Regions from separate parts of the Rhizobium sp. 01N447_2 genome, predicted to be linked through region 1. Evidence: predicted binding sites of a transcription regulator. Region 1 holds the regulator's gene; the other holds the start of a gene.
What was found. The regulator PhoB, encoded in region 1, activates phosphate uptake and scavenging genes when phosphate is short. The targets are predictions, from matches to a motif close to TGTCATNNANCTGTCAT.
Positions count from the first base shown of each region.

Region 2: a site for PhoB is predicted at 1,969-1,985, ahead of AC1ECN_RS12020 (acid phosphatase). Genes of this name have one in related genera too.

Region 1 covers NZ_JBFTQY010000019.1:66,203-69,889, reverse strand. The annotation lists gene AC1ECN_RS16285 (aspartate aminotransferase family protein) at 1-276, opposite strand, end outside; gene AC1ECN_RS16280 (GcrA family cell cycle regulator) at 697-1,230, shown strand; gene phoB (phosphate regulon transcriptional regulator PhoB) at 1,813-2,496, opposite strand; gene phoU (phosphate signaling complex protein PhoU) at 2,629-3,342, opposite strand; gene pstB (phosphate ABC transporter ATP-binding protein PstB) at 3,387-3,687, opposite strand, start outside.
Region 2 covers NZ_JBFTQY010000014.1:197,432-201,118, reverse strand. The annotation lists gene AC1ECN_RS12025 (hybrid sensor histidine kinase/response regulator) at 1-1,856, opposite strand, end outside; gene AC1ECN_RS12020 (acid phosphatase) at 2,036-3,687, shown strand, end outside.

The DNA of each region.
Region 1 (3,687 bases):
CACCTTGTCGGCGAAGGTGGCGTCCGTCAGGCGTTTTGCCAGACGCTCCTGTCCGGGGATCTCGTAGATGTTCGACAGGTGCCAGACCTTGTCGGCCTGCTCCTTCAGTGCGCCGACCACATGCGGATTGCTGTGGCCGACGGACGTGACGGCGACGCCGGCGCCGAAATCGAGATATCGCTCGCCAGTTTCGGTGATCAGCCATACGCCCTCGCCTCGCTCGAACCGCAGCGGGGCACGAGAATAGGTGTCATAAAGCGGCGCGGCTTCAGCCATGGCGCGATCTCCATCAAAGTTGCCGGGCAATGACTCCGGCTAAGGAAACCAGGCCCGAAAAATCAAAAATGCCGCCTTGCGGCGGCGAGTGGCACTATTTCCTTTTCGCGCTGCAATGTCAACAAAACGGCGCCCTTAGCGTATGCAGCACAGGTGTACAGCGGCATTTTCAGTCTTCAACAGGCATTATTGCAGAAATGCCACGCAGGGACAGCAAGTTGGGGAAAACTACGAATTCGATTCATCCGGATTCATGCGACTCTTGTCACGGAGTCAGGCTCACACTAGGTTAAAGATCAATTACTAGACTGCATGCGGCGGAACTAGTCACCAAAATTGATCAAGCGTTTCTTGTTTCGGAGCTCCCGGGACAACGGTGAGGGATTCTGCCATCACCAACGCAAAAGGTGGAGACAGGGCATGAACTGGACAGACGAGCGGGTCGAGAAACTCAAGAAGCRTTGGGCCGAAGGACTGAGCGCGAGCCAGATCGCGGCACAACTTGGCGGTGTCAGCCGAAACGCGGTCATCGGTAAAGTGCACCGGCTGTGCCTTCCCGGCCGCGCCAAGGCCGGCGGCACCAACACCGCGGCGCGAACGCCGAAGCGCAATACATCGGCGCCGCGCGCGCCGAACTTCGCCTCTCGGATCACCACCCGCACCGTCACCCGCCAGCAGGGCGCGACGATGCTGAAGGAAGAGATCGAGATCGAAACGATCGAGGAAATGGAATACGTGCCGAGAGGCAATGTGGTGGTGCCGATTTCCCGCCGCCTCGGCCTGACGGAACTGACCGAACGCACCTGCAAGTGGCCGGTCGGCGATCCGCTGAAGGACGACTTCCATTTCTGCGGCTGCGAATCCCCCGACAATTCGCCCTATTGCAGCTATCACCAGAAGCTTGCCTACCAGCCGGTGAACGAACGCCGCCGGGCGGCAGCGCGGGCCAGCTGAGCGGGCTGACCATCGTTAGAATGCAGAAAACGGGCCGAGTGGCCCGTTTTTTTATGCGCGGATGGGAGCGCTTGGGTGTTCAGTTCGTTGAGAACGCCGACTTGCCCTCATCCGGCTGCCGCCACCAACCAGGGTCGAGCCATGGGTCTCGACCTTTCCTTCGGTTCTCAAGGGGCGAAGTGACATGCCGCAACATCTCGATTCCCTCTTCTCCCCTCGGGGAGAAGGTGCCCGTAGGGCGGATGAGGGGGGCCAGGGAAGCCGGTCTTTCTTACAACACCATGCGGGTTTCGACCGCGTTGGCGTCGTTTCGATCGTGTTCAGGGCGCAGCCGTTCGGCATGTGGGATAGGTTATCACGGAAAGAGTGTGCCGTGTGGCCCCCTCATCCGCCTGCCGGCACCTTCTCCCCGAGGGGAGAAGAGATTGTGCCGCAACCCTCTCTGTCCCCACCAACCTTTCGCAGAGCACGTCCCCTCGCCCCGTCTACGGGGTCCGGAGGACGGGTCGAGACGAGTGGCTCGACCCCGGTAGGTTAGGACGTTAGCACGAGCGACTTTGTCAGCAACCAGAACGGAAGCCCTCAGGCTTCCATCGAATAACCGGCGCCGCGGACGGTGCGGATGACGTCCTGCATGTTGGAAAAATTCAGCGCCTTGCGCAGGCGGCCGACATGGACGTCGACGGTGCGCTCGTCGACATAGATGTCGTGGCCCCAGACGCCGTCGAGAAGCTGTGAGCGGGAGAAGACCCGGCCTGGCGACGACATCAGGAATTCCAGCAGGCGGAATTCGGTGGGGCCGAGGCGGACTTCGCGGGTCTTGCGATGGACGCGATGGGTCTCGCGGTCGAGCTCGATGTCACCGCATTTCAGCACCGTCGACAGCACCTCGGGACGGGCGCGGCGCAGCATCGCCTTGACGCGGGCAACGAGCTCGGGGGTCGAGAAGGGCTTGACGACATAATCGTCGGCGCCCGTCGACAATCCGCGGACACGCTCGCTCTCCTCGCCGCGCGCCGTCAGCATGATGATCGGCAGGCGCTCGGTTTCCGGCCGCATGCGCAGGCGCCGGCAGAGCTCGATGCCGGAGACGCCAGGCAGCATCCAATCGAGGATGAGAAGATCGGGCGTGCGCTCCTGAAGTCGCATTTCGGCTTCGTCGCCACGAAGGATGGTATCGACCTCGAAGCCTTCCGCTTCGAGATTGTAGCGAAGAAGCACGCTGAGGGCTTCCTCGTCTTCAACAACTGCAACTCTCGGGATCATGCGTGTCGGTCTCCTCGCGCATGATCCTTAAACCGGGGGTGATTTAAGCAATGCATCCTGCGCAAAATCAGAATTGGCTGCGACCTCTTGCGCGCCCGGATGGGCGCGCACGCAAGCGGCGGGTGTGGGCGGTTATTCGGTGACCGCGCCGACGGTGTTGGCGCTGTCGTCCTTCGGACGGTCGCCTTCCGGCTGCGCGCCTGTCGTCATGTAAAAGATCGTCTCGGCGATGTTGGTGGCGTGGTCGCCGATGCGCTCGATGTTCTTGGCGCAGAAGAGAAGATGCGTGCAGCTGGTGATGTTGCGCGGATCTTCCATCATGTAGGTCAGGAGCTCGCGGAACAGCGAGGTGTACATCGCGTCGATCTCGTTGTCGCGTTCGCGGATCGCATTCGCCTTGTCGGCGGAACGATTGGTGTAGACATCGAGCACTTCCTTGAGCTGGACGAGCGCCAGCTCGGACAGATGCTCGAGGCCGCGGGCGAGCTTGCGGGGAACGCCGGTGCTTTGGACGGCGATGACGCGCTTGGCGGTGTTCTTGCCAAGGTCGCCGACGCGTTCGAGATCGGCGGCGATGCGGATCGAACCCATGATTTCGCGCAGGTCCGCGGCCATCGGCTGGCGGCGGGCGATGGTGACGATCGCCTTGTCGCCGATTTCGCGTTCGGCGTGATCGAGGATCACATCGTCGGAGATGACCTTCTGCGCCAGCGCGGTATCGCCGTTGACCAGCGCCCGCACGGCTTCGGCGACCATCTGCTCGGCCAGGCCGCCCATTTCGGAAATCCGCCTGGACAGGAACTTCAGATCATCATCATAGGCAGAATAAATATGTGTCGATGCCATGGGGCTTTATCCTCGAATAACGGAAAGGCTTGGTGACGCCAAAATCAGCCGAAGCGACCCATGATGTAGTCCTGGGTGCGCGGATCGTCGGGATTGGTGAACATCTTGTCGGTGTCGTTCTCCTCGACGAGATTGCCGAGGTGGAACATGGCGGTGCGCTGCGAGACGCGCGCGGCCTGCTGCATGGAGTGGGTGACGATGACGATCGTGTAGTTCTCGCGCAGCTCGTGGATCAACTCCTCGACCTTGGCGGTGGCGATCGGGTCGAGCGCCGAGCAGGGCTCGTCCATCAGGATCACTTCAGGGCTGACGGCGACGGCACGCGCAATGCAGAGGCGCTGCTGC
Region 2 (3,687 bases), on a different contig from region 1:
ACCGAGAAGACGAAGAAGACGATGAGGATGGTGCGGTTGACGACCTCGGCCGTTTCAGGCGAAGCGGCGGCGACCTGATGGGCGATCATCGCCAGGATAGCGCCGATGGCGGTCAATGCCAGCACGACGGCGATGCCGTAGCGGCCGAGGCGTGTCGTCAGCTTCTCGATGATGGTCTGAGGCAGCAGCACCTTGGCGACGGTGCCGACTTGGGCGTTGAAACGGGCGGCCGGCTTGCACATGTCGTGGCAGCGGCTGTCGAGCGAACAGCAGAGCGAGCAGATCGGCGCGGCATAGGCCGGACACCAGGCCATGTCCTCCGGTTCGAAGGGATGTTCGCAGACCGAGCAGGTGATGCTCGTCAGGTTCTTCCAGCTGTGGCGCGGCTTGCGGGCGAGATAGAACTTGCCTTTGGTCGCCCAGGCGATGACAGGCGAGGCGATCAATGCGACGACGAGGGTGATATAGGGCGCGAGCGAGGCGGCAATATCGCCGAAGGCGCCGAAATGAGCGATCAGCGACACGGCCGCCGACAACGTCATGGCGCCGAGGCCGACGGGGTTGATGTCGTAGAGATGGGCGCGCTTGAACTCGATGCCGGGGGGAGCAAGGCCAAGCGGCTTGTTGATGAAGAGATCGGCGGAGATCGTGCAGAGCCAGGCCATAGCGATGATCGAGAAGATGCCGAGCGTTTCCTCCAGCAGCCGGTAGATGCCGAGTTCCATCAAAAGCAGGGCGATCGCGACGTTGAAGACCAGCCAGATGACGCGGCCGGGATGGCTGTGGGTCAGCCGCGAGAAGAAGTTCGACCAGGCGAGCGAACCGGCATAGGCATTCATCACGTTGATCTTCAGCTGCGAGACGACGACGAAGGCGGCCATCAACAGCAGCGCGGCATTATGCCAGGGGACCATGTAGCCGAAGGCAGTCAGATACATCTGCGCCGGGTCGGCGGCGCGATCGAGGGGGACGCCCGAGGTGAAGGTCAGCACGACCAGAAATGAACCGGCAAGCAGCTTCGGCGCGCCGATGATGACCCAGCCGGGCCCGGCGAGAAAGATCGCCAAGCGGTGGCGCCACTTGCGCTGCGGGTCCGGCGGCAGGAAGCGCAGGAAGTCGGCCTGTTCGCCGATCTGCGACATCAGCGCCAGGATGACGGCGGAGGCGGCGCCGAACTCCACCAGATCGAATTCGGCGATGGTGCCGGGCGGGCCGGAGGCATGGCGGATGCCGGCGAAGGCGCGCCAGAGATCGAACTTTTCCCAGTCCAACAAGGCGATGAAGATGAAGGGAAGGATATTCAGCACGATCCAGAAGGGCTGGGTCATCAGCTGGAACTTGCTGATCAGCCGCACGCCGTGCGTCACCAGCGGGATCACCATGACGGCGCTGATGATGTAGCCGATCCAGAGCGGGATGCCGAGGGTGAGCTCCAGCGCCCCGGACATGATCGATGCCTCGATCGCAAACAGCATGAAGGTGAAGCTCGCATAGATCAGCGAGGTGATGGTCGAGCCGATATAGCCGAAGCCTGCGCCACGCGTCAGAAGATCGATGTCGACGCCGTGGCGGATGGCGTAGCGGCTGATCGGCAGGCCGATCGCCAGCATGGCGGCCGAGGCGACGATAATGGCGTAAAAGGCGTTGGTGGTGCCGTAGGAGAGAGTGATCGCCCCGCCGATCGCCTCCAGCGCCAGAAAGGAGATCGCGCCGATCGCCGTCTGCGAGATGCGCTGCGAGGAGAAATGGCGAGCGCTCTTTGCGGTGAAGCGCAACGCGTAATCTTCCAGCGTCTGGTTGGCGACCCAGCGATTATATTCGCGTCTCACCGGAATGATGCGTTGGCGCGCTGCCATGTCTTCCTTTCCGGCATTCCGGTTGGGCTCATCGTCTCTCCGGCAGTTTTGGCGGGATGGTTGGGAAAGGCAAGAGGCGGGCACCGACTGGTTCACAGAATGGCAATATTTTTGCAATTGATCTGTCACATAAGGGCTCTAACTCTCCCGGCGTTCGTTCAATCATTTCGGGTATCGCCATGTCTGCTTTAAGCCTTTGCCGCCTGAGCACCGCCCTCGTCTGCCTTCTTTCGATCGTGCCATCGCTTGCCAGCGCCGAGCAGACCACGGCGGCGAAAGCGCCTTATGCGCAGGCCGGAAACACCAACAAGCGTGGTGACGCCTGCTTCTCGACGGTGGACAGCAACGCCGCCGTTCATCTTCTCTCCGGCTTCCTCGAAATCTGGACCCCGCGCACGCCTTTCGTCGATGCGGGTGTCGAAGCCCCGGCCAAGGATAATTGCCCGGCGGTCGCCAAGACGGATTGGGACGGCATTCCTTCTAGCAAGACCGACGGCCATATCGTCAACCAGGCCGTCCATGACGCCAACATCGCCTATGTCGTCAAAGCGACGCGGGCGCGGACTGCCGATCAGGCGGTGGCCGCCTATCTCGACGATCGGCGCGGCAAGAATGCCAGCATCGTCGATGGCCTCGGTCCGCTGACAGATGCCTGGAAGGCCGGCTCGAAGCAGATCACCACGATCACCGAGGTGGCGGCCGACGCGACGACGGTCAAATATGACGACAAGGGCAACAATCGCGGCGCCGGCAGCAAGCCGGACGCGGAAAACAAGACCGATGCCAACCCCGACATGGGCCTTGCAATCGACTTCATCAACGCCGCAAGCGGTGATGGCTCGACGGAGCCGGCCAAGCGCTATTTCAAGTATGGCCGTCCCTACCGCTGGAGCCAGGACGTGTCGGTCGTCCCGACGCTGGAGCCCGCCAAGAGCGGCAAGCCGGTCGAGGACGGCGGTTTCCCGAGCGGGCATACGGCGGAAGCCTGGCGGGATGCGCTGGCCATGGCCTATCTCGTGCCGCAGCGCTTTCAGGAAATGATCACGCGCGCCAGCGAACTGGGTGAAGACCGCATCCTCGCCGGCATGCATTCTCCTCTCGACGTGATGGGCGGCCGGATGCTCGGCACGGCTACGGTCGTCTACAATCTGAATAAGCCCGATAATGCCGCGCTGAAGAACGACGCTTACAGCCAAGCGCAGTCATGGCTTATCGCCAAATCAGGCGTTGCGGATGCGGGCGCGCTCGAAGTCGCTGCCCATGCGGCACCGCTGGCTACAGATCGTTTCGCCGATCATGACGCCAATCGCGCTTACGTGCTGCAGCGCTTGAGCTACGGCCTGCCGACGATCCATGCGACCGATCAGCCGGCGCGCGTGCCGCAGGGCGCCGAAGCGCTTCTCGAAACGCGTCTGCCCTATCTGGGCGGCGAGCAGCGCCGCGACGTGCTGAAGACAACGGAAGTCGCCTCCGGCTATCCGCTCCTCGACGATGCGGAAGGTTACGGCCGTCTCAACCTCTTTGCCGCGGCCGACGGTTATGGTGCGTTCGAGCAGGACGTGACCGTGACGATGGACGCGGCAAAGGGCGGTTTCAATGCGATCGACACCTGGCGGAACGACATCACCGGCAAGGGCAGGCTGGTGAAGCGCGGCGAAGGCATCCTCGGGCTGTCGGGCGCCAACAGCTATGCCGGCGGTACCGTGCTGGAAGAGGGCGCGCTGGTGGCCCTCTCGCCGTCGGCCTTCGGTACCGGCGGCCTGACGGCTGACCGCGGTTCGCTCGTTCTGGCAGCGGACAAGCCCGTGACCATCGGCGGCGACTATCAGCA